3 regions of the Nonomuraea sp. B10E15 genome follow, and region 2 is predicted to be linked to each of the others. Evidence: riboswitches for the same ligand, from Rfam matches in the RefSeq annotation. Region 2 holds a riboswitch; each other region holds the start of a gene.
The links. A riboswitch is a leader RNA that binds a small molecule or an ion and turns the genes downstream of it on or off. The one in region 2 is predicted to bind cyclic di-AMP.
Positions count from the first base shown of each region.

Region 1: it holds a riboswitch for cyclic di-AMP, as region 2 does, so the genes downstream of both, ABGB14_RS06565 (C40 family peptidase) here and ABGB14_RS30490 (CHAP domain-containing protein) in region 2, are expected to answer to the same signal.
Region 3: it holds a riboswitch for cyclic di-AMP, as region 2 does, so the genes downstream of both, ABGB14_RS45230 (GH25 family lysozyme) here and ABGB14_RS30490 (CHAP domain-containing protein) in region 2, are expected to answer to the same signal.

Region 1 covers NZ_JBDPMB010000001.1:1,423,403-1,429,752, reverse strand. Annotated here, with positions in the region: gene ABGB14_RS06585 (carbohydrate ABC transporter permease) at 1-718, shown strand, start outside; gene ABGB14_RS06580 (glycosyltransferase family 4 protein) at 728-1,831, opposite strand; gene ABGB14_RS06575 (M48 family metallopeptidase) at 1,828-3,324, opposite strand; gene ABGB14_RS06570 (hypothetical protein) at 3,337-4,152, opposite strand; gene ABGB14_RS06565 (C40 family peptidase) at 4,280-4,801, opposite strand; cyclic di-AMP (ydaO/yuaA leader) riboswitch at 4,875-5,037, opposite strand; gene ABGB14_RS06560 (C40 family peptidase) at 5,434-6,350, opposite strand, start outside.
Region 2 covers NZ_JBDPMB010000013.1:4,962-11,311, forward strand. Annotated here, with positions in the region: gene ABGB14_RS30480 (ABC transporter ATP-binding protein) at 1-375, shown strand, start outside; gene ABGB14_RS30485 (ABC transporter ATP-binding protein) at 372-2,219, shown strand; gene ABGB14_RS30490 (CHAP domain-containing protein) at 2,307-2,993, opposite strand; cyclic di-AMP (ydaO/yuaA leader) riboswitch at 3,006-3,142, opposite strand; gene ABGB14_RS30495 (Gfo/Idh/MocA family oxidoreductase) at 3,260-4,213, opposite strand; gene ABGB14_RS30500 (aldo/keto reductase) at 4,233-5,054, opposite strand; gene ABGB14_RS30505 (hypothetical protein) at 5,152-6,108, shown strand; gene ABGB14_RS30510 (DUF6716 putative glycosyltransferase) at 6,105-6,350, shown strand, end outside.
Region 3 covers NZ_JBDPMB010000031.1:4,640-10,989, reverse strand. Annotated here, with positions in the region: gene ABGB14_RS45235 (isocitrate lyase/phosphoenolpyruvate mutase family protein) at 1-383, shown strand, start outside; gene ABGB14_RS45230 (GH25 family lysozyme) at 438-1,160, opposite strand; cyclic di-AMP (ydaO/yuaA leader) riboswitch at 1,174-1,317, opposite strand; gene ABGB14_RS45225 (SDR family oxidoreductase) at 1,586-2,329, opposite strand; gene ABGB14_RS45220 (Rrf2 family transcriptional regulator) at 2,388-2,861, shown strand; gene ABGB14_RS45215 (alpha/beta hydrolase) at 2,964-3,806, opposite strand; gene ABGB14_RS45210 (TetR/AcrR family transcriptional regulator C-terminal domain-containing protein) at 3,890-4,624, shown strand; gene ABGB14_RS45205 (nitroreductase family deazaflavin-dependent oxidoreductase) at 4,699-5,181, opposite strand; gene ABGB14_RS45200 (TetR/AcrR family transcriptional regulator) at 5,237-5,836, opposite strand; gene ABGB14_RS45195 (GNAT family N-acetyltransferase) at 5,902-6,350, shown strand, end outside.

The DNA.
Region 1 (6,350 bases), on a different contig from region 2:
GCCGGAGGATCTCACGCTCGACTACTACGCGGAGGCGTGGATCCAGGCCGAGCTGCCCCGCTACTACCTGAACACGCTGATCATCGTCATCCCCGGCGTGCTGATCACGTTGTTGCTGGCGTCGTTCGCGGCGTTCGCCATCGCGCGGTTGCGCATCCCCGGGCGCAAGGCGCTGCTGGTCGTCTTCACCGCCGGCAACCTGCTGCCGCCGCAGGTGCTCATCACGCCGCTCTACACCCTCTACACGCTGGTCCCGCTGCCCGCCTGGCTGTCGGACTCGCAGTCGCTCTACGACTCCTACCTGGGGCTGATCCTCATCCACGTGGCGTTCCAGTTCGGCTTCTGCGTCTTCGTGATGGCGAACTTCATGCGCACCATCCCCGAGGAGATCAGCGAGGCGGCGCTGGTGGACGGGGCCGGGGTGTGGAAACGGTACTGGCGGCTGACGCTGCCGCTGTGCCGGCCGGTGCTGGCGGCGCTGTCCACGCTGCAGTTCACGTGGATGTACAACGACTTCCTGTGGGCGCTGGTACTGATGTCGTCGGGCGACAAGCTGCCCGTCACCTCGGCGCTGAACAACCTGCGCGGCCAGTTCTTCACCGACTACAACCTGCTGGCGGCCGGGTCGGTGCTGGTGGCGCTGCCGACGCTGATCGTCTTCCAGCTGCTGCACAAGCAGTTCGTGGCCGGCCTCACGCTGGGGTCGACCAAGGGCTAGGCCGAGGGCCTAGAGGAGTGCCCGGAAGCGGGCGGCCACGTGGTCCCACGCCCATTCGCGGGCCACCCAGTCACGGCCGACCGCGCCCATCTTGCGCGCCTTGCCGGGATCCGTCAGCAGCTCGACGAGGGCCCGGGCGATCTCGCCGACGTCCTCGCCGTCGACGACCAGCCCGGTCTCGCCGGGCCGCACCGCGTCGGTCGTGCCGCCGGACGCGCCCACGACCACCGGCAGCCCGGTCGCCGACGCCTCCAGGAACACGATCCCGAGCCCTTCCACGTCCAGGCCCTTCCACCGGGTGCGGCACGGCATCGCGAACACGTCGCCGGCGGCGTAGTAGCCGGGCAGGCCCGCCGCCGGCACCGCGCCGGCGAACCTGACCGACTCGTGCCCCGCCGCCAGCCGCTCCAGCGTCCTGCGGTGGGGCCCGTCGCCCACCAGCAGCAGGACCGCGTCCGGCGCCACCCGCAGCACCTGGGGCCAGGCCCTGATGAGCTGGTCCTGGCCCTTGCGGGGCACCAGCCGCGACACGCACACCACCACCGGCCTGTCGCCGAGGCCCAGCTCGGCCCTGATGGACCGGCGGGCCGTGCCGGGGCGGTACTGGCCGGTGTCCACGCCGGGAACGAGGCGTACGAGCTTGGCCGGGGGGATGGCGGCGGCCAGGCGGGCTCGCGTGTACTCGCCCAGATACGTCACCACGTCGGCGTGCTCGCCGATCCTGCGCAGCACGGCGCGGAATCCGGGCGTGCTCGCCCACGACGCCTCGTGGCCGTGGGTGAGCATCACCACGCGCCGCGCGCCCGCCGCGCGCAGGCGCGGCGCGAGCAGGCCGAGGGGCGCCGCCGCGCCGAACACGACGGTCCGCACGCCCTGCTCGGCCACCAGGCCGGCCGCCCTGCGCGCGACGGCCGGGCCCGGCAGCATGAGCCGCGTGGGATGCCGCACGATCCGGTACGGCTGGCGCCGGTCGAAGTCCGCGCACCCCGGCCAGGCGGGGGCGTAGACGGTCACGCCCGGCGTGCGCAGCGCGAGCCCGTGCACGAATGACTGGATGCCGCCCGGCCTGGGCGGGAAGTCGTTCGTGACGAAGAGCACGTCCGCATGGGTCACGGCACCGGGACGCCGTTCAGCTCGGCCCATGAGCGGGCCAGGGCGATGCGCTCAGGGCTGGAAGGATGGGAGGCATAGAGCACATATTCCACCGGATCCGGCGACAAGTCGGAAATATTGGTAATTGCCAGCCGTTTTTGCATGGCGATGAACGTGGCCGGATCCCGGGTGAGGTCGAGCGCGTGCACGTCGGCCCTGGCCTCGACGTGGCGGCTGATCACGTTCTGGGCAGGGCCCATGATCAGCGAACCCAGCGTCATCAGGCCCATGACCACACCCACCGCCCGCGGATCGGCGATCGAGGTGACGCCGGTGCGCCGGCGTACCGCGCCGAACACCAGGTACAGCAGGACCACGCCGAGCGCCGCCCCCAGGGCGCCGACGAGGGTCCCGAAGAGCACGTCGTCGGCCTCGGCGTGGCCCAGCTCATGGGCGACGACCAGCTCGACCTGGGGCTGCGGCGCCTTGAGCAGCGTGTCGTAGACGACGATCCTGCGGGTGGCGCCGAAGCCCGACACGTACGCGTTGAGCGCCGTCGTGCGCCGCGAGGCGTCGGCGACCAGCACGTCCTGCACCGGCACGCCGTCGCGCTCTGCCATGTCCAGCAGGTTGTCGCGCAGCGAGCCCTGCGGCATGGACGTGAAGTCGTTGAACAGCGGCTCGAACACCACCGGGTAGACGAACGACATCACCACGGTCAGCGCGCACGCCCCCACGGCCGCCGGGATCCACCAGCGCCGCACCCTGCGGGCCAGCCCCACGAGGACGAGCAGCATGAGGCAGAGCAGGAAGGCCTCCACGCCGAGGCCCTTCAGCCGGTCGGCGGTCCAGCCCGCCCAGTCCTGGGTGGACAGCCCGTAGTCGCGCAGCAGCGTCTCGAACCAGACGCCGAGCGGCCACCTGACCGCCTCGACGATCGCGGTGAGCACCAGGACGCCGAGGACCACCCGCACCCACCAGGGGCCTTTCAGCCGGCCCAGCACCCTGGCCCCGAAGGGGGTGGCCACCAGCAGGGCCGCGAAGGCCAGCGTGAGCGCCAGCCCGAGATAGCTCGGCAGGGACGTGGCCGCGTCGAACGCCCGCGCCCTCGCGATCTCGGCGGCTGTGAAGTCGCGCGCCGGGTCGGGCGGCCCCGCGGCCAGGACCGTCCACGGCGTGCTGGAGGCGGCCACGGCCAGGATCACCGCCGCGAGCACCGCCAGGACCACGGCGGCCTGCCGTCTGAACCGGCGCTCGGCCGCATCCACCGCCGCGTCCGCTACCGGGCCCTCCCCCGGATCCTGCGCCGGGCCGTCCGTCGTCGCGGGCACCCCGTCACCCTGCCCCCGTTCGCGCCGTCTCCACGCCCCCGCCGCGCCGCCGTCCGTCCGCGCGGCGTCCTCCGCGCTGACGGCGCCCACGGGAACACCGTCACCGGGCCCTGTGGCAGCCGCCTCTCCGCCGCCCGCCCCGGCCTCCTCAGAAGGGCCGTCCGCGTCCCGCCGTCCGCTCATCCTTCTCCCCACTCACGCGAGCTGCTCCCGCACGTACGCGCGCCACCGTGCCGTCAGCGTGGCCACGGAGAGCCCGAGCGCGGCGAGCGCCTCGTCGACGCCGGCCGCCTGCGCATCACGGTAGAGCCTCACCAGGCTCCTCTCACCGAAACGGCGGGCGAGGAACCGACACGCCAGCCAGGCCTCCTGGTACGCCAGCGCAAGGCGTCCGGGGTCAGGCCCGCCGACGGCGAACGCCTCGGGTGTCGGCAGCGCGGCCGGCACGCGCCCGGCCCGCACCTCGGCGGCCAGCTCGGCGGCGGCCGTGCGCACGGGCAGCCCGGCGTCCCGGTAGGCCACGTAGTCGGCGAAGCCCTCGTAGAGCCAGACGGGCAGCCCGCCGGTGCCCGCGGCGACGTGGGTCAGCTCGTGGGTGAGGACGACGTCCTTGCCGGTGGAGGTGAGCCTGCCGAACGACTCGGGGACGACGATCACCCGCCCGCCGTCGGCCACCGCCGCCAGCCCGTCGAGGCGCTCCACGCCGGCCAGCCGGGCCGCGTCCTGCGCGGAGCCGGGAACGATGACCACGGGCCGCACCGGGCGGCCGAGCACGGCCGTGACCCGCAGCCCCGCCGAATCGGCGCGGCGGGCGAGTTCGCTGAGCGTGCCGGGTGCGGCGCGGTGGCCGGTGACGAGGGAACGTGCCCCGCGGGCGGTGACCTGGCCGTCCGGCCACAGGTCACGGGCGTGCGCGGGGAAGACGGGCGATCCGGGGGCGGGCGCGTCGGCGGCGAGGCCGAGGAGGAGGAGCGCGGCCAGCGCGGCTCGTCGGCTCACCTGCTCGGACACGCTGCCGATCGTAGTGGGCCCGATCAGGGCCGGCCCTCTACGAGGGGCCGCCGACGAGCGTGAGGACGGGCTGCCACGGGAGCCCGCCCGGGCTCCGGAAGGTCTCCCGGGCCCGGGCGGGGCCTCATCAGAGGCCGGGACGGACCGCGCCGACGAACGACGACTTGCGCCATCCGCCCAGCTTGTCGATGCGCACCCGTTCGCCTGTCCGCGGCGAATGGATCATCTTGCCCTTGCCGACGTACATGCCCACGTGGCCGAGCCCGTTGAAGAACATGAGGTCCCCGGGCTTGAGGTTGCGCCAGGAGACCTTGTTCCTGATGCCGGCGAACTGGCTGCTCGCCACGCGCGGGAGTTTCACCCCGGCCTTCTTCCAGGCGTACTGGACGAGGCCGGAGCAGTCGAACGAACCAGGGCCTGTGGCGCCGTAACGATACGGGTCACCGATCTGGTTCTTGGCCACGGCGATGGCCTTGCCGGCCTTCACCTTCTGCCGAGCGGTCTTTGCCCGCTTGCGAGCGGCCTTGGCCGACTTCGCGGTGGTGGCGGCGGTGGCCGCCCTCACCGAGGAGACGCCGGCCGTGTCGCTCCTCGTCGCCGCCTGAGCCGTGGGGGCGTGGAGGACCAGGCCTCCGGCCGTCACGGTCATCGTGAGCACGACGCCAGGCAGGGCAAGGCGGGACAGACGGGGGTTGTGCAGGGAGGTAGACAGGATTTCTCCTTGGGTCTTCCACGAACGCCTACCGGGTTAGCTGTCGGATTCGGGCCTGGAAGTCGCCCTACGGCGCGATGGCGCGCCGATTCACCCCTGATCCCTGGGGAACTGGGATCGCTGGGTCCCCGGTTCCGTGCCTCCTGACTGCACGGATTCGGCAGGTCATCGCCCGTGTCATGGGGATGTCGCGGCGATGACCAGCGGATCTTCATCTGTCTTCACACCGGGAGGGACCGATGCGGGTTCACGGCGCCATGGCTTGTGCACCGCGACGACGCCAGAAGCTACGCGGAACGGTCAAGGATCAGCAAAAGCCGAGTCAGGCTGTAAAGATCGACTCAGGCCTCAGTAAACTCCCGAACCCCTGTTGGAACAGGGGGCGTCGTTACCAAAAAGTGACCCTGCTCACATTCGCGAAACATCCGTCTTGTCAGGGGTCAGATGTCGCGTTTGTCACATTCCGCCTCGTATGATCTCGACCTAAGGTGATCAGGAGGATGCGGAACGTGATCGCGGACCGCCCGCACGACGGCAACGATGGTGCGTCGTAGAAGGAGGGGACGGAATTATGGGCGGACGGCGCCCACGAGGCTGCGGCCGTAGGCGGAGAGGCTGACGACCTTGACCACGTCGCCCGTCTGCGGCGCATGGACGATCTTCCCGTTGCCCGCATAGATGCTGACGTGCCCCAGACCCTCGCTGAAGATGAGATCACCGGGCTGGAGCGCGTTCAGCGACACCTTGCGGCTGGCGCCCCACGCCCACTGCGCCCACGTCGTCCTCGGCAAGGACACGCCCGCGGCCCGCCATGACGCCTGCGTCAGCCCCGAGCAGTCGTAGCCGCCCGGCCCTGTCCCGCCGAACACGTACGGCTTGCCGACCTGCGCGAACGCGAACCGCAGCACCGCTGCGGCGTTCCCCGACGCCGGTCCCGTGTACGCGATGCCGGTGCTGTTCGGGTCACCGGTCTTGTAGGCGCCCAGCTTCTTCAGGAGCTTCTTCTGCTTGGCGATCAGGCCGAGGATCTCCTTGCGCTCCTTCTCGACCTCGCCGCGGACCTCGTCGGCCGACCGCAGGGCACCCTGCGCCTTGTCACGTTCCTTCTTCAGCCCGCGGTTCTCCCGGTCGAACGCCGCCAGCTTCTCCGAGCGTTCCTTGGCCATCTGCCCGGCCAGCGCCATCCCGGCCAGCCGTCCCTGCGGGTTGTCGGCGCTGACCAGCCCCGGCATGGTGGTGGCGTAGCCGCCGGCCCGATAGACGGTGGCGGCCATGTCGGCGATCTGGGTGCGCAGGTCGGCGACCGTACGGAGTTTGCGCTTGTAGCTCTTGTTCAGCTTCGCGTAGGTGCCCTTGGCCTTCTTGTAGCGCTCGGTCGCCGTGTTGTAGCGGTCGACGACCTTGTCGGCCTTGTCGTTGAGCTTGTCGAGCTTGGCCTTGGCCTGCCCGATGGTCGGCTTCGGATCAGCGAGCGCCGCCCCCATGG
Region 2 (6,350 bases):
GACACGCCGCTGTCGCGGTCGTTCACCGGGGGCCGTGACCTGTCCGGAGGGCAGTGGCAGAAGGTGGCGCTGGCCCGGGCCGTGTACGCGCTCGACGCGGGCCGGCGGATCCTGATCGTCGACGAGCCCACCGCCCATCTGGACGCGCGGGCCGAGCAGGAGGTGTTCGAGCGGCTGCTGGACCGCACGCGCGGGCGCACCCTGGTGCTCATCTCGCACCGGTTCGCCACCGTACGGCGGGCGGACCGGATCGTCGTCCTCGACGGCGGCGCCGTGGCCGAGCAGGGCGGTCATGCCGAACTGCTGGCTCTGGGCGGCCGTTACGCGCGCTGGCACCGCCTCCAGACCGCCCTGATCGCGCAGGCGGGCCGGTGACCGCGACCCTCCGTACGCTGCTGACCCTGGCCTGGCGCACCGACCGGCGGGCCTTCCTCGCCCTGGCCGCCTTCCTCGCCCTGGGCGCCGTCAGCCAGGGCCTGGTCGGCGTCTTCCTGCGGGCGCTCACCGACGCCGCCACCGCCGGCCACGGCGCGCAGGCGTCCCTGTGGGGCCTGGCCGCCGGGGCCGCGCTGGCCACCGGTGTGGCCCTCGGCCGCGCGGAGCTGGCGCTGATGGAGGAGCTGGCCGAACGCATGGGCCTGTCCGTGCAGGAGGAGATCCTCACCCTCACCTCGGGCGTGCCCACCATCGAGCACCTGGAGCGGCCCGCGTACCTGGACAAGCTGGCGATGTTGCGCGACGAGAGCCGCCAGCTGTACTTCGCGGTGTGGGCGCTCGCGCTGGTCGCCGAGCACGCCGTGCAGATCGGGCTCGGCGTCGTGCTGATGGCCGCCGTGCATCCGCTGGTGACGCTGCTGCTGGGCGGCGCCGTGCTGCCGTCGCTGCTGGTACGCGGCCGCGCGGCCCGCCACGTCGACGCGGCCACCGGGCGCACCGCCGAGACGGCCCGGCTGGAGCGGCACCTGTCCGAGTCCGTCACCACGCCGAGGACGGCCAAGGAGATCCGGATCAGCCGCGCCGCGCCCGCCCTGGAGGCGATGGCCGCGCACCGGTGGGAGGAGGTGTCGGCGGGGTTGTCGCGGGCCGGGGTCCGGGCCGCGCTGCTCACGTTCGCGGGGTCGGGCACGTTCCTGGCCGGGTACGTGTCGGCGCTCGGCTGCGCGGCCTGGCTGGCCGCCCAGGGACGGGCCACGGCGGGCGACGTGGTCCTGGTGGCCACGGTCGGGGTGCAGTTCGTCACCCAGGCCTCCCGGCTGGCCTTCCACCTCGGGTCGGTGGCCGCGGGCCTGCGCGCCGCCGCGCGGCTCGCCTGGCTCCGCGCCTACGCCCGCACCCACGACCCGGCCTTGGCGGAGTCCGGCGACGACGCACTCCGCGCCGGGACGAGGGCGCCCACGAGTGACCACGGCCGCGAACGCGTCGCCCGCGGGGCCGAGCCGCCTGAGAGCTTCGCGCGGGGCATCACGCTGCGGAACGTGACGTTCACCTACCCCGGCACCACCCGGCCGGTGCTGCGCGGGATCGACCTGAGCCTGCCCGCCGGCGCGACCGTCGCGCTGGTCGGGTCGCACGGCTCGGGCAAGACCACCATGGCCAAGCTGCTGTGCGGCCTCTACCAGCCCTCCGGCGGCGAGATCCTGCTGGACGACGTCCCGCTGCGGGACGTGCCGGCCGTGCGCTGGCGGCGCAGGATCAGCGCCGTGTTCCAGGACTGGGTGCCGTTCGAGCTCACCGCCGCCGAGACCGTCGGCATCGGCGACCTGCCCCGTATGGACGACCGCCCCGCCGTGGAGCAGGCGCTGGCGCGGGCCGGCGCCGCGGACGCGGTGTCCGATCTGCCCAGGGGCCTGGACACCGAGCTGGGCGACAGCTTCGAGGGCGGCGTGACGCTGTCCGGCGGGCAGTGGCAGAGCCTGGCCCTGGCGCGCGCGTCGATGCGGGAGGAGCCGCTGCTGCTCGTGCTGGACGAGCCGACCGCCTCCCTGGACGCTCCCGCCGAGAGCGCCGTCTTCGCCCGGTACGCGCAGGCCGCCCGCCGCCACCGCGCCGCCATCACCCTGCTCATCACCCACCGCTTCCCGACGGTGCGCATGGCCGACCTGATCGTGGTGCTGGACGGCGGGCGGATCGCCGAGCAGGGCGCTCACGGCGAGCTCATGGCCCGCCAGGGCCGCTACGCCGAGTTGCACGCCATCCAGCGGGCGGCGGCGGACGGTTAGGCCGCCGGCCGCCCGGGTGGCCGGCGGCGGAAACGCGAGCGAGCGCGCGTTCCGCACGGGATGCGCGCTCGCTCGCGGTGATCGGGGTCAGGCGGCGTACTCGGGGTAGCCGTAGCCGACGACCTGGGACTTCGGACGGGTCCGCTCCTCGACCTTGCCGTTGCCGGTGTTGCCTTCGATCGTGGAGATGGTGCCGTCGCCGTTGTCCTTCACGACGAAGCCGACGTGCTGGATGTCGGTGATCTTCTTGCCGCCGTCCCAGGAGAAGAACACCACGGCGCCGGGCTTGGCCTTGGTGCCGAAGCGGTCGTTGGCGGCGAACCACTTGGCGTGGGTGACGGTGTAGGCGTCCCAGCCGATCTGCGGGCGGGCGCCGGTCTGCTCGCCGACCCAGGAGACGAACATCGAGCACCAGGCGGCGTTCAGGTACGCGGCCCGGTTGCCGCCGTCGCGGGCGATGGTCTCGGCGGCGCGCTGCGAGTCGGCGTACCACTTCTGGTACGGGGTGCCGCCGCCGGCGGCGTTCTCGGAGGTGCCGACCTGGGACTTGGCGAAGTCCAGGACCTGGGAGGCGGTCACGTTGACCGTGGTCTCCTTGGCCGCGCGCTTCTTGGAGTCGGTCACCGGGGAGACGGCGGCCGGCTTGTCCGCGGGCGGGGTGTCGGCGTTGGCCGCGGCGACGTTGACGCCGAGGGCCGAGGCGAGGACGCTGGCGCCGAGCGCGGCGCAGGTGATGGTTCGCTTGGGGATTGCGGTAAGACGGAACGTGGCCATCGAGGGGGTAACTCCTTGCTTCCATGCCGCTTACCGGGTTAGCTGACGGGTTCGGGCGTGGAAGCTGCCCTACGGCACCGGAGTGCCGATTCACCCCAAAGGACTTGGGTCCCCGGTTCCGCGTGATGCGGATTCAGCGGTCACAGGACGATCCTGTGATCTATCGTGCGATGGTCAGACATAGCCGGACAAACCGGACGTATGCCGTAAGATGCCCCACAAGGTAATACATGAGGCAAGAGGATTACAACTGCATAAAGGCCCAGCTAGGCGAGTTGCCGGCGAGCGTCGGCCAGAAGCCCTGACATGGCAAGGGATTCGTCAAGGGGCATGATCGGGGATTCGGTCCTGCCCTCGGCCGTGGCGGCGCGGACCTCGCGGAGCTCACCGGCGTATCCGTTGTCGGCCGGATCGAGCACATGCTCTTCCGGCTCCATGGAAGGCCCGGTGAGGACGATCCGCTCCGGCGCCCAGAACGGCGCGTGGATGTCCGCCCGCATCCGCGTACCTACAACACAGGCCTGGTTCGGGTAATTCCCCAGCAAGGAGGTTTCCACGAAAGCCCGCCTGCCGCCGGGATAGAGCAACACCCCGCCCGCCTCCGCGTCAACCCCGCTCGGCGCCAGGGAGCCCGTCATGCGCAGGCCGGTGGGCATGCCCAGAAGCAGCTGGGCCAGGCCGAACGGGTAGACCCCCAGGTCGAGCAGCGAGCCCCCGCCCAGCTCCGGGGCCCACAGCCGGTGCGCCGGATCGTACGGCATGGCGAAGCCGAAACTGGCCTGCACCGACCGGATGTCGCCGAACCGCTCGTCGGCGGCGATGAGGCGGATCAGCGGGTTGAACCGCATCCACATGGCTTCCATCAGGAACACGCCCGCCTCGCGCGCCAGGCGTACCATCTTCTCCGCGTCGTCCACGGTCGCGGCCAGCGGCTTCTCGCACAACACGGCCTTGCCCGCGGCGATGGCGGCCTGCGCGACCCGCAGGTGCTCGGTATGCGGCGTCGCCACGTAGATCGCGTCCACCGCAGGGTCCGCGCACAACCGCTCATAGGAGCCGTACGCCGACTCCGCGCCCAGCGCGGACGCCAGGGCCTGCGCCCGCCGCAGATTCCTGGAGCCGACGGCGCCCACCCGCATCCCGGGCTCGGCCACGATCGCCGCTCCCACAGTCCGCGCTATGACGCCCGTCGCCGCGATGCCCCACGTGAAGTCCCGCACGCGGAAGATGCTAGACGCATCAGATCAAATTGAACGTGTCAGGATCGCCTCCGATGCGAAGGCCCCTGTTCAGCGCGCCGACGGCGGCCATGCTCTCCGGATCGAGGATGAAGTCGAACACGTCGACGTTCTCGGCGATCCGCGACGGCGTCACGGACTTGGGAATGACGACGTTGCCGAGCTGCAGGTGCCAGCGGAGCACGATCTGCGCGGGAGTCTTGCCGTGCTTGTCCGCCAGCACCGCGAGCGCCGGATCCTCGAGCAGCCCCTTGCCCTGGCCGAGCGGGCTCCACGCCTCGGTGAGGATGCCGTTGGCCTCGTGGAAGGCCCGCATCTCCCGCTGCTGGAAGTACGGGTGGAGCTCGATCTGGTTGATGGAGGGTGTGATGTCGGTCTCGTTCATGAGCCGGGTGAGCGTGCCGACGGTGAAATTGGACACGCCGATGGCCCTGGCCCGCCCGTCACGGTAGATCTTCTCGATCGCCTTCCACGCCTGTACGTACTTGTCCTGCTTCGGCACCGGCCAGTGGATGAGATAGAGATCGACGTAGTCGAGCCCCAGCCGGGCCAGGCTCTCGTCGAAGGCCTGCTCCGTGCGGGCGTGGTCGGCGTTGCGCAGCTTGGTGGTGACGAACACCTTCTCGCGGCGCAGGCCGGACGCGCGCACGGCACGCCCCACGCCCTCCTCGTTCTCGTAGGCGGCGGCGGTGTCGATGTGCCGGTAGCCGGCCTCCAGCGCCGTCGTCACCACCTGCTCGGCCTCGCCGGCAGGCACCTGCCAGACGCCGAAGCCGAGTTGCGGGATCTGCACGCCGTCCGTGTTGAGCATGAGCGAGTTCATGGTCTCCATTGTTCACGCACCGTTTCTGGCCGCTTAAGGCGGCCGGGCTAGCTTGAAGCGGTCGTGAACGCGCCATCACCCGGCTGGGAGGACTGGAGTGGTCGAACAGGCGTCGGCCTGGGTGGAGTCACCGCTCCAGATGCTGTGCGCCGTCGAGGCCCACCACGCCGGGCTCCTCGGGACCGCCACGGCCGTCGTGCCGCGGGCGGGGCTGCGCCCGCTGACGGCGACCCGACGGGAGCTGCGTGCTCTCGGGCTGCCCGACGGGCTCGAACTGGCCGAGCCGCGCGAGAACATGCCGAGACGACTGCACGCCGTCGGCGACGCCTTCTCCGGCAAGGTCCAGCTGCGCTGGCTCACCTCCGGCACCGGCATCACCTCGGGACGCATCGTCATCGTCGACGACGGCCTGGCCACGCTCCGGCTGCTGGAGCTGCTGGCCGCCGGGCCTTCGCGGCCGCTGCTGCGGGCCCGCGCCAGATCCACCGTGCCGCGCTCGGCGCTCGGCCTGGCCGCCGCGCTGCGGCTGCGCATGAGCGAGGTCTCCGTCTTCACCGCGCTGCCCGTGAGCGGCGAGCTCGCCGCCGCCGTCCGCCGTGCCGGTGTCGACCTCGTACGCCACGACTTCGCCTGGTTGCGCGCCCAGCCGCCCAGCGCGGAAGGGCCGGACGAGCGCACGATCGTGCTCGGCACCTCGCTCGTCAGGAACGGCCTCGTGCACCGCGACCACTACCTGCGCTGGCTGAGCGAGCTGGCGGCGCGGGAACCGCTCGCCTACTACCCGCACCGCCGCGAGGACCCGGTGGACGTGGCCCTGATCCGGGAGCGTCCCGGCATCACCGTGCACGACGCGGGCGTGCCCGCCGAGCTGGCGTTGCGCGGGCTGGACGCGGGCCAGCGCGTCCTCAGCCTCCCCTCGACGGCGATCACCTCGCTGCGGGTGCTGCTCAGCCCGCGCGGTGTCGCCATCGAGCCCGTGAACGTTCCCGATGACTGGTGGACCAGCAGGGCGGAACCTGCCCTGCGCTCGCATTTGACTGGAGTGTCTGGGTGAGAGTGCTGGCGGTTGCCGACTCCGACTCGTACCTGAAGTGGGCGGCCTGCCTGCTCGGCGACCTGCCCACCGGGAGCGTGACGGAGCTGGCGGTGGTGCGCACGCCGATCGCGCCCTCGCCCGAGCAGATCGCCGCGGCGGTGAGCGGCTCGACAGAGGGCCGGGCGGGCCGGGGAGACGCGCCGCCGGTGCTGTCGGCGCGGTCGGTGCGCAGGCTGGCCGAGCGCACGCAGCCCGACGTG
Region 3 (6,350 bases), on a different contig from region 2:
TCGACGCCGACGCGCAGGCCGCGCGCATCGCCGCCCTCCGCGAGGCGGGCCCCGACCTGGTGATCAACGCGCGGGTCGACGTGTTCCTGACCGGCTCCACCTCGACCGAGGAGGTCGCCGAGCGCGGGCGCCGTTACCTTGAGGCCGGCGCCGACTGCGTCTACCCCATGATGGCCCCGTCGGAAGAGGTGGTCGGCGACCTCGTCAAGGCCGTCCCCGGGCCGGTCAACGTCGCCTGCATGCCCGGCATGGACCTGGGCAGGCTGGCCTCCCTCGGCGTCGCCCGCGTGTCCTTCGGCCCGCTGACGTACCTGACCGCGCTGGAGGCGCTCAAGACGATGGCGGCTCGCATCCGCGCGGGTCAGGACCCGTACGGGGCCTGACCCGCGGCGGGCGGGCGGGAGCCTCCGCGGAGGTTCCCGCCCGCCCGGACCCGGTCAGGCGGACGTGCGGCCCAGGGCGCGCAGCTCGTCGGGGGAGAGCGCCGAGACGTTCTGGTCGATGGGGGAGTCGGAGTACTGGTGGATGGTCCAGGTCTTCCAGTCGGCGGGCGGCGTCACCGTGCCCTTCGGCTTGCTGTAGTGGGCCACCCACAGCGGGTACTCGGCCAGGCCCTTGCCGTAGGTGTCGGCGAAGTTCCAGCCGCTGTAGAACATCGGGGTGACCCCGGTCTCGGCCTTCACGTGCGACAGCCACGCCTTGGCCCAGGCGTTGACCTCCTCGACGGACTTGCCGTCGGTGGTCTCCAGGTCCAGCACCAGCAGGTCGCCGGGCTTGGAGGGCTGGGAGTTCACCATGGACAGGAAGTGCTCGGCCTCGGCGATGGGGTCGTTGCCGGGGTGTGCGTAGTGGTACGCCCCGCGCACGATGCCCTTCTTGCCCAGCTCGCTCCAGTGCCTGGCGAAGGCGGCGTCGCGGAAGTCGGTGCCCTCGGTGGCCTTGATGATGCCGAACTGCGCGGGGCTGGCGGCCCAGTCGTGCAGCGGCTGGTGGTTGGACACGTCCTGGCCGTAGGTGAGCGTGCGCTGCTCGGCCGCCTGGGCCGAGCCCGGCTCGACGGGCGACGCGTGCGCGGGCAGGTTCGCGCCCGCGATGGCGGTGGTCCCGGCCAGCAGGGCGCCGGCGGCGGACAGGGTGAGACGTCGCGTGAGTTCGCGCATGGGGGGGATCGACTCCTTGCTTCCATGTGCCTACCGGGTTAGCTGACGGGTTCGGGCTTGGAAGTGCCCTACGCGCGCAGCCCTCGGCTGGCGTGCGATTCACCCCGGAAAGGTGGGTCCCCGGCTCCGCGCTGTGCGGATTCGGCCTGTCAACGTCGCGGCAAACGGTTCGGCAAGCGTTCGCCTGTGCCGTATGCCGTAATCCCAAGAAGGTATATAACGCCCCATAAACGCTGCAAGTGGTACAAATCCCCAGGCAATGTCGTTTGCCATAGTAAAGCCCTGGATCGCCGCTCTCGCAGGCGTTCCAGGGCTTTGGCAAAGTTTTTCCGGCACCGTACGCGGGTCCCGCCGGAACGGGGCCCGTGATACTCCTGTGACGTGAGCGGGCGGGCGTACCGCCTTCCGGCGCCGGGGCTCTCCGCCTACCGTTGCCCGGCGAGCCAGTCGTCGAACGTGGTCGGCGCGATGCGCGCGCCCTCGCCGGGCAGCAGCACGTCGCCCGCCATCGCCGGGCCGAAGATTCCCGACCACGTCGGCACGAGCCGCACCGTACGGCCCCGCGCCTCGTGGGTGCGCCGGGCCATGTCCACCAGGTCCTGCGGCTCGGGGCCCGCGACGTCGGCGTACCGCCCCCGAGGCTCCCCGGTCGCGAGCTCGGCGAGGACGCCGGCCACCTCGGCGGGCGCGATCGGCTGCACGAGCAGCGGCGCGATCGTGGCGACGCCGTCCTGCTCCGTCCAGCCCGCCACCATTTCGGCGAAGTCGTGGAACTGCGTGACCGGCACGATCGTCCACGGCACCGGCCCGGCGGCCACGAGGCGCTCCTGCTCCCGCTTGCCGGCGTAGTGGGCGTTGCCCTCGACGCGATGGATCCCGACGATCGACAGCAGGACGTGGTGGCGCACCCCCGCCCGCTCCTCGGCGGCCAGCAGGTTGCGCGTGGTGGCGCCGAAGAACGCCACCGTCTCCTCCGGGCCGGCCGCCGGCGCGTTGATGGCGTCGACGACCGCCTCCGCACCGGCCAGGGCGTCGTCGAGCCCGACGCCGGTCGCCAGGTCCACGCCGAGCGAACGGCTGATGCGCACGACCTCGTGGCCGTCGCGTTCAAGGGCCGCGACGGTGAGCGCCCCGATGTTCCCGGTCGCGCCGGCGACTGCGATCCGCATGATGATCCCTTCAATCATGGACTAAACAGATCCATAATAGCTGCGATAGAATCGGAGCGTGAAGCTGCCCGTGAGCACCGAGTGGGTTCTGCACTGCGCGACCACGCTGGCCCAGCTCGAGCCGGGCGCCAGCGCGTCGGCGGCGCAGCTCGCGCTCCACTACGACCTCCCGGCGGCCTACCTCACCAAGCAGCTCAAGGAGCTGGTCAAGGCCGGGCTGCTGGCCGCGTCCACCGGCCCGAGGGGAGGCTTCCGGCTGGCGCGGCCCGCCGCCGAGATCACGCTGCTGCAGATCGTCGAGGCCGTCGACGGCCGGTCCACGCCGTACGAGTGCCGCGAGATCCGTCAGCAGGGACGCGGCGCGCTGCCCCCGGAGGAGTGTGAGCGCATCTGCGTCCTCGCCGAGAAGATGGCCGACGCCCACCGGGCATGGCGGGCCAGCCTCGGCGACGTCACCCTCGCCGACATCCTCGCCGAGCTGCCGGAGTGGGCGCCGGCCCGCACCCGGCAGCGCCTGTCGGGCGCCACGTAGCCGGAGGCCGGATCGCGGGCTCGCCGCGCATCGGGCGGAACAGCCGGCCGTTTCCCGGCATGTCCTGTTACGCGACGGCGCCGATCGGGTCCGGCGTGCCGATCAAGCGGCGCGGTCCCAGAATTCGGCGAGCAGGCCGTTCAGCGTCTCCGGCGCGTCCGCCTGGGGGCAGTGGCCGGCGCCGGAGACCGCCGTGTGACGGCCGCCGATGCGTTCCGCGGTGATGCGGGCGCAGGCCATGAGCGGGACGCCCCCGCGCTCTCGGTACAGCTCGGGCTCGCTCTCCCACGTCCCTGAGACCACCAGCTTGGGGAACGCGGCCACCCGCAGCGCGGCGAGCGGGATCCCGGCCTCCCAGCACACCCGTTCGCGCAGCGCGGTGCCTGCGGCACGCAGCCGCCGCTCGCTCGCCTCCAGCGGCGCGCCGCCGGTCGAGCCGACGGAGGCCTGCAGCCACTGCTCCGGCGTCATCTCGGGAAGCTCGGCGTAGGCCGTGCGGTTGGCGCGCAGGGCGTCCGCCACGGCCGGGTCGTCGGCCGCGGCCTGATAACAGCCGGGCTCTACCAGGGTGAGCGAGCGCACCGCGTCGGGGCGGCGGGCGGCCGCGATCATGGCACCCACCCCGCCGTACGAGTGGCCGACGAGGTGTGCGCCGTCGCCGAGCAGCTCGGCGATGTCGTCGGCGTCGGCCAGGTAGTCGCTGGGGAACCTCTCACCGGCATCCGGGCTGCGGCCGTACCCGCGCCGGTCCATGAGCAGCAGGCGGAAGCGGCCGGCCAGCGGCGCCTGGGCGGCGAAGCCGTAGTCGGGATCATCGCCCCAGCTGGTGGAGCCGTGCACGAAGAGCACGGGCGGCGCGCCGTGCGGGCCCAGCTCGGTCACGTGCACGCTGCCCCGCAGTGGCCCGTTCGCACGGAACAACGGCGTGGCGGTGGGAGGGGACATGTCACTCCTATACAGCGTTCAATCTCTTAAACACTGTATAAGGGCGCTGAACGATGAACGTCAACCCGGGGTACGGTGATCCCGTGTCCTCCGCAGACTTCTCCGACGGGTCCGTGTGGCTGCGTCCTCAACGGCCGCCGCGCGACCGCCGGCTCACCCGGGACCAGATCGTTGACGCCGCCGTGACCGTGCTCGACTCCGACGGGCACCGCGGCCTGTCGATGCGCCGGATCGCCGCCGACCTCGGGGTGACCGCCGGGTCGCTCTACTGGTACGTGCGCACCAAGGGCGACCTGCTCGAACTGGCGCTGGACCGCGTTCTGGGAGAGGTGTGCGCCGTGCCCGAGGAGCCGGACTGGCGGCGGGCGCTGGCCACCCTGGCCCGCCACAACCGCGACATGCTGCTGCGGCACCGGTGGGCGCTGTCGGAGCTGACCCTCCGGCCGAACCTGGGGCCGAACGCGCTGGCGCTGGCCGAAAGACGGTTGCGCCTGCTGGCCCGTGCCGGGTTCGCCGACGCGGACCTGGACGCGGCGATGGCGACCGTCAACGACCACGTGGTCGGGTCGGCCATCGCCGAGATCGCCTGGCGCGACACACTGGCGCGCATGAGCGAGGCCGGAACCGGCTGGGACGAGCGGGCCGCGGGATTCGTCCGCGAGATCACCGATCGCCACCCGCTGCTGGCCGGCAGGATGGCCGCCACCAGCGAGATCGACGTGGAGCGCGAGAGCGAGCGGCGGTTCGAGTTCGCCCTGGAGTGCCTGCTCGACGGCCTGGCCGCCCGCCGCGCCGCCGGCAAGGGGACCGCCGGGTAGCGGGACGCGGGCCGCCCAGGTGCTGCTCCGGCACCTGGGCCATCCCTCGGTTCGCCAGGTCGAGGGGGTCGCGGTCACGCGCCAGGGGCGTGCGGGGTGAAGCGGACGAACGGTATGTGCCGCCCCACCTCCCGGTAATCCGCCACGCTGCCGTCGACCGCGAAGCCCATGATCTTGCAGAGCTGGCGGGCGGCGGCGGGGTGGCGGGGCGCGTACGCGGCCATGATCTCCGCGCCCTGCTCGTCCGGGATCGGCGCGGCGGTGGCCCGCAGGGCGCGTCCCCCCACGTGCAGGGTCACCTCGGGATCGGCCAGGACGTTGCGGTACCAGTCGGCGCGCCGCCCGAACCCGGAGGCCGCCACATAGCCCCGCTCGTCGCGCTGGACGACCTCGATCACGGCCTGGCGAGGCCGGCCGGAGACGCGGCCGGTGTGGGTGAGCAGCATGATCCGCTGCCCCAGCAGCCGGCCCAGGCCGACCCGGTACAACGCGATGGGAAGGCGCCACAACCTGCGGCGCAGCCCGGTCGGCGGCGCGGGCTTGTTGACGATCTCCATGTCCGGTCCTTTCGAGGTCGGGCGTGTGCGGCGGAAAGGGAGCCCTTCGCCGCGCTCACGAGGGGTCAGGCGTCGCCAGCAGGTCCTCCACCGCGGACAGTGCCGCGCCGACGGGAAGGTCGCCGTCGATCATGTAGTGCAACATCAGCCCGTCGATCGCCGCGACGACCAGCGTGGCGACGCCGTCCCGGCGGTCCGTCGTCCAGCCGGGGCGCGCCCCGCGCAGACGGTCGGCGATCAGCGCGCGGGCCTGGCGCAGCTCGTCGCGGAGCACCACGCCGAGCGCGGGATCGCGGGTGGCGCCCGCGATCAGCTCGGCTGCCAGCCGGGTCGTCTGGTCGTCGCCGGTCGCCTGGGGCAGCAGGCGCCGCACGGTCGCCAGGGCCGCGCGCTCGTCCGCGGCCTCCAGCAGCTCGGTGACGAGCGGGCCGAGGATGAGTTCTGTGGCCTGCCGGAAGATCGCCGTGTGGAGCCCGGCCAGCCCGCCGAAGTGATAGTGGATCAGGCCGGGATTGGTGCCGGCCCGCTGGGCCACGGCACGGGTCGTGACGCCCTGCCAGCCGTCGTCCCGCAGCACCGCGATGCCGGCCGCCACGAGTTGCTCGCGGCGGCGATCCCCGCGCGGCGAATTTGGTCGGTCGGCCAAGTTGGTCATACGGCCAAACTAGCAGAAGGGCCCGGGAACGGAAAGCGCGACCAGCCCCGCCTAGGGTGGAGATCATGATTGCCATTCGGAGCGCCTCGCCCGGGGACGTGGCGGCGATCGCCGAGCTGATGGCCCGCCGCCGGGAAACGTACGAGCAGTACCAGCCGGTCTTCTGGCGGCGCGCGGCCGACGCGCAGGCCCGCCACGCCGCCTTCCTCGCCACGCTGGTGGAAGACTCCAAGGCCATCTGCCGGGTGGCCGAACGAGAAGGCCGCTTCGCCGGATTCGCCATCGCCTCGCTCGTGCCCCCGCCACCGGTGTACGACCCGGGCGGGCCTGCGTGCACGCTCGACGACTATGCCGTGGCGGACGACGGTGACTGGGCCACGATCGGCACCGACCTGCTGCGCGCGGTCACGGAGGAGGCCAGGCGGCGCGGGGCGGTCCAGGTCGTGGTGGTGTGCGGCCACGCGGATGAGGCCAAGCGCGAGGCGCTCCGCCTGGCCGGGCTGTCCATCGCGGC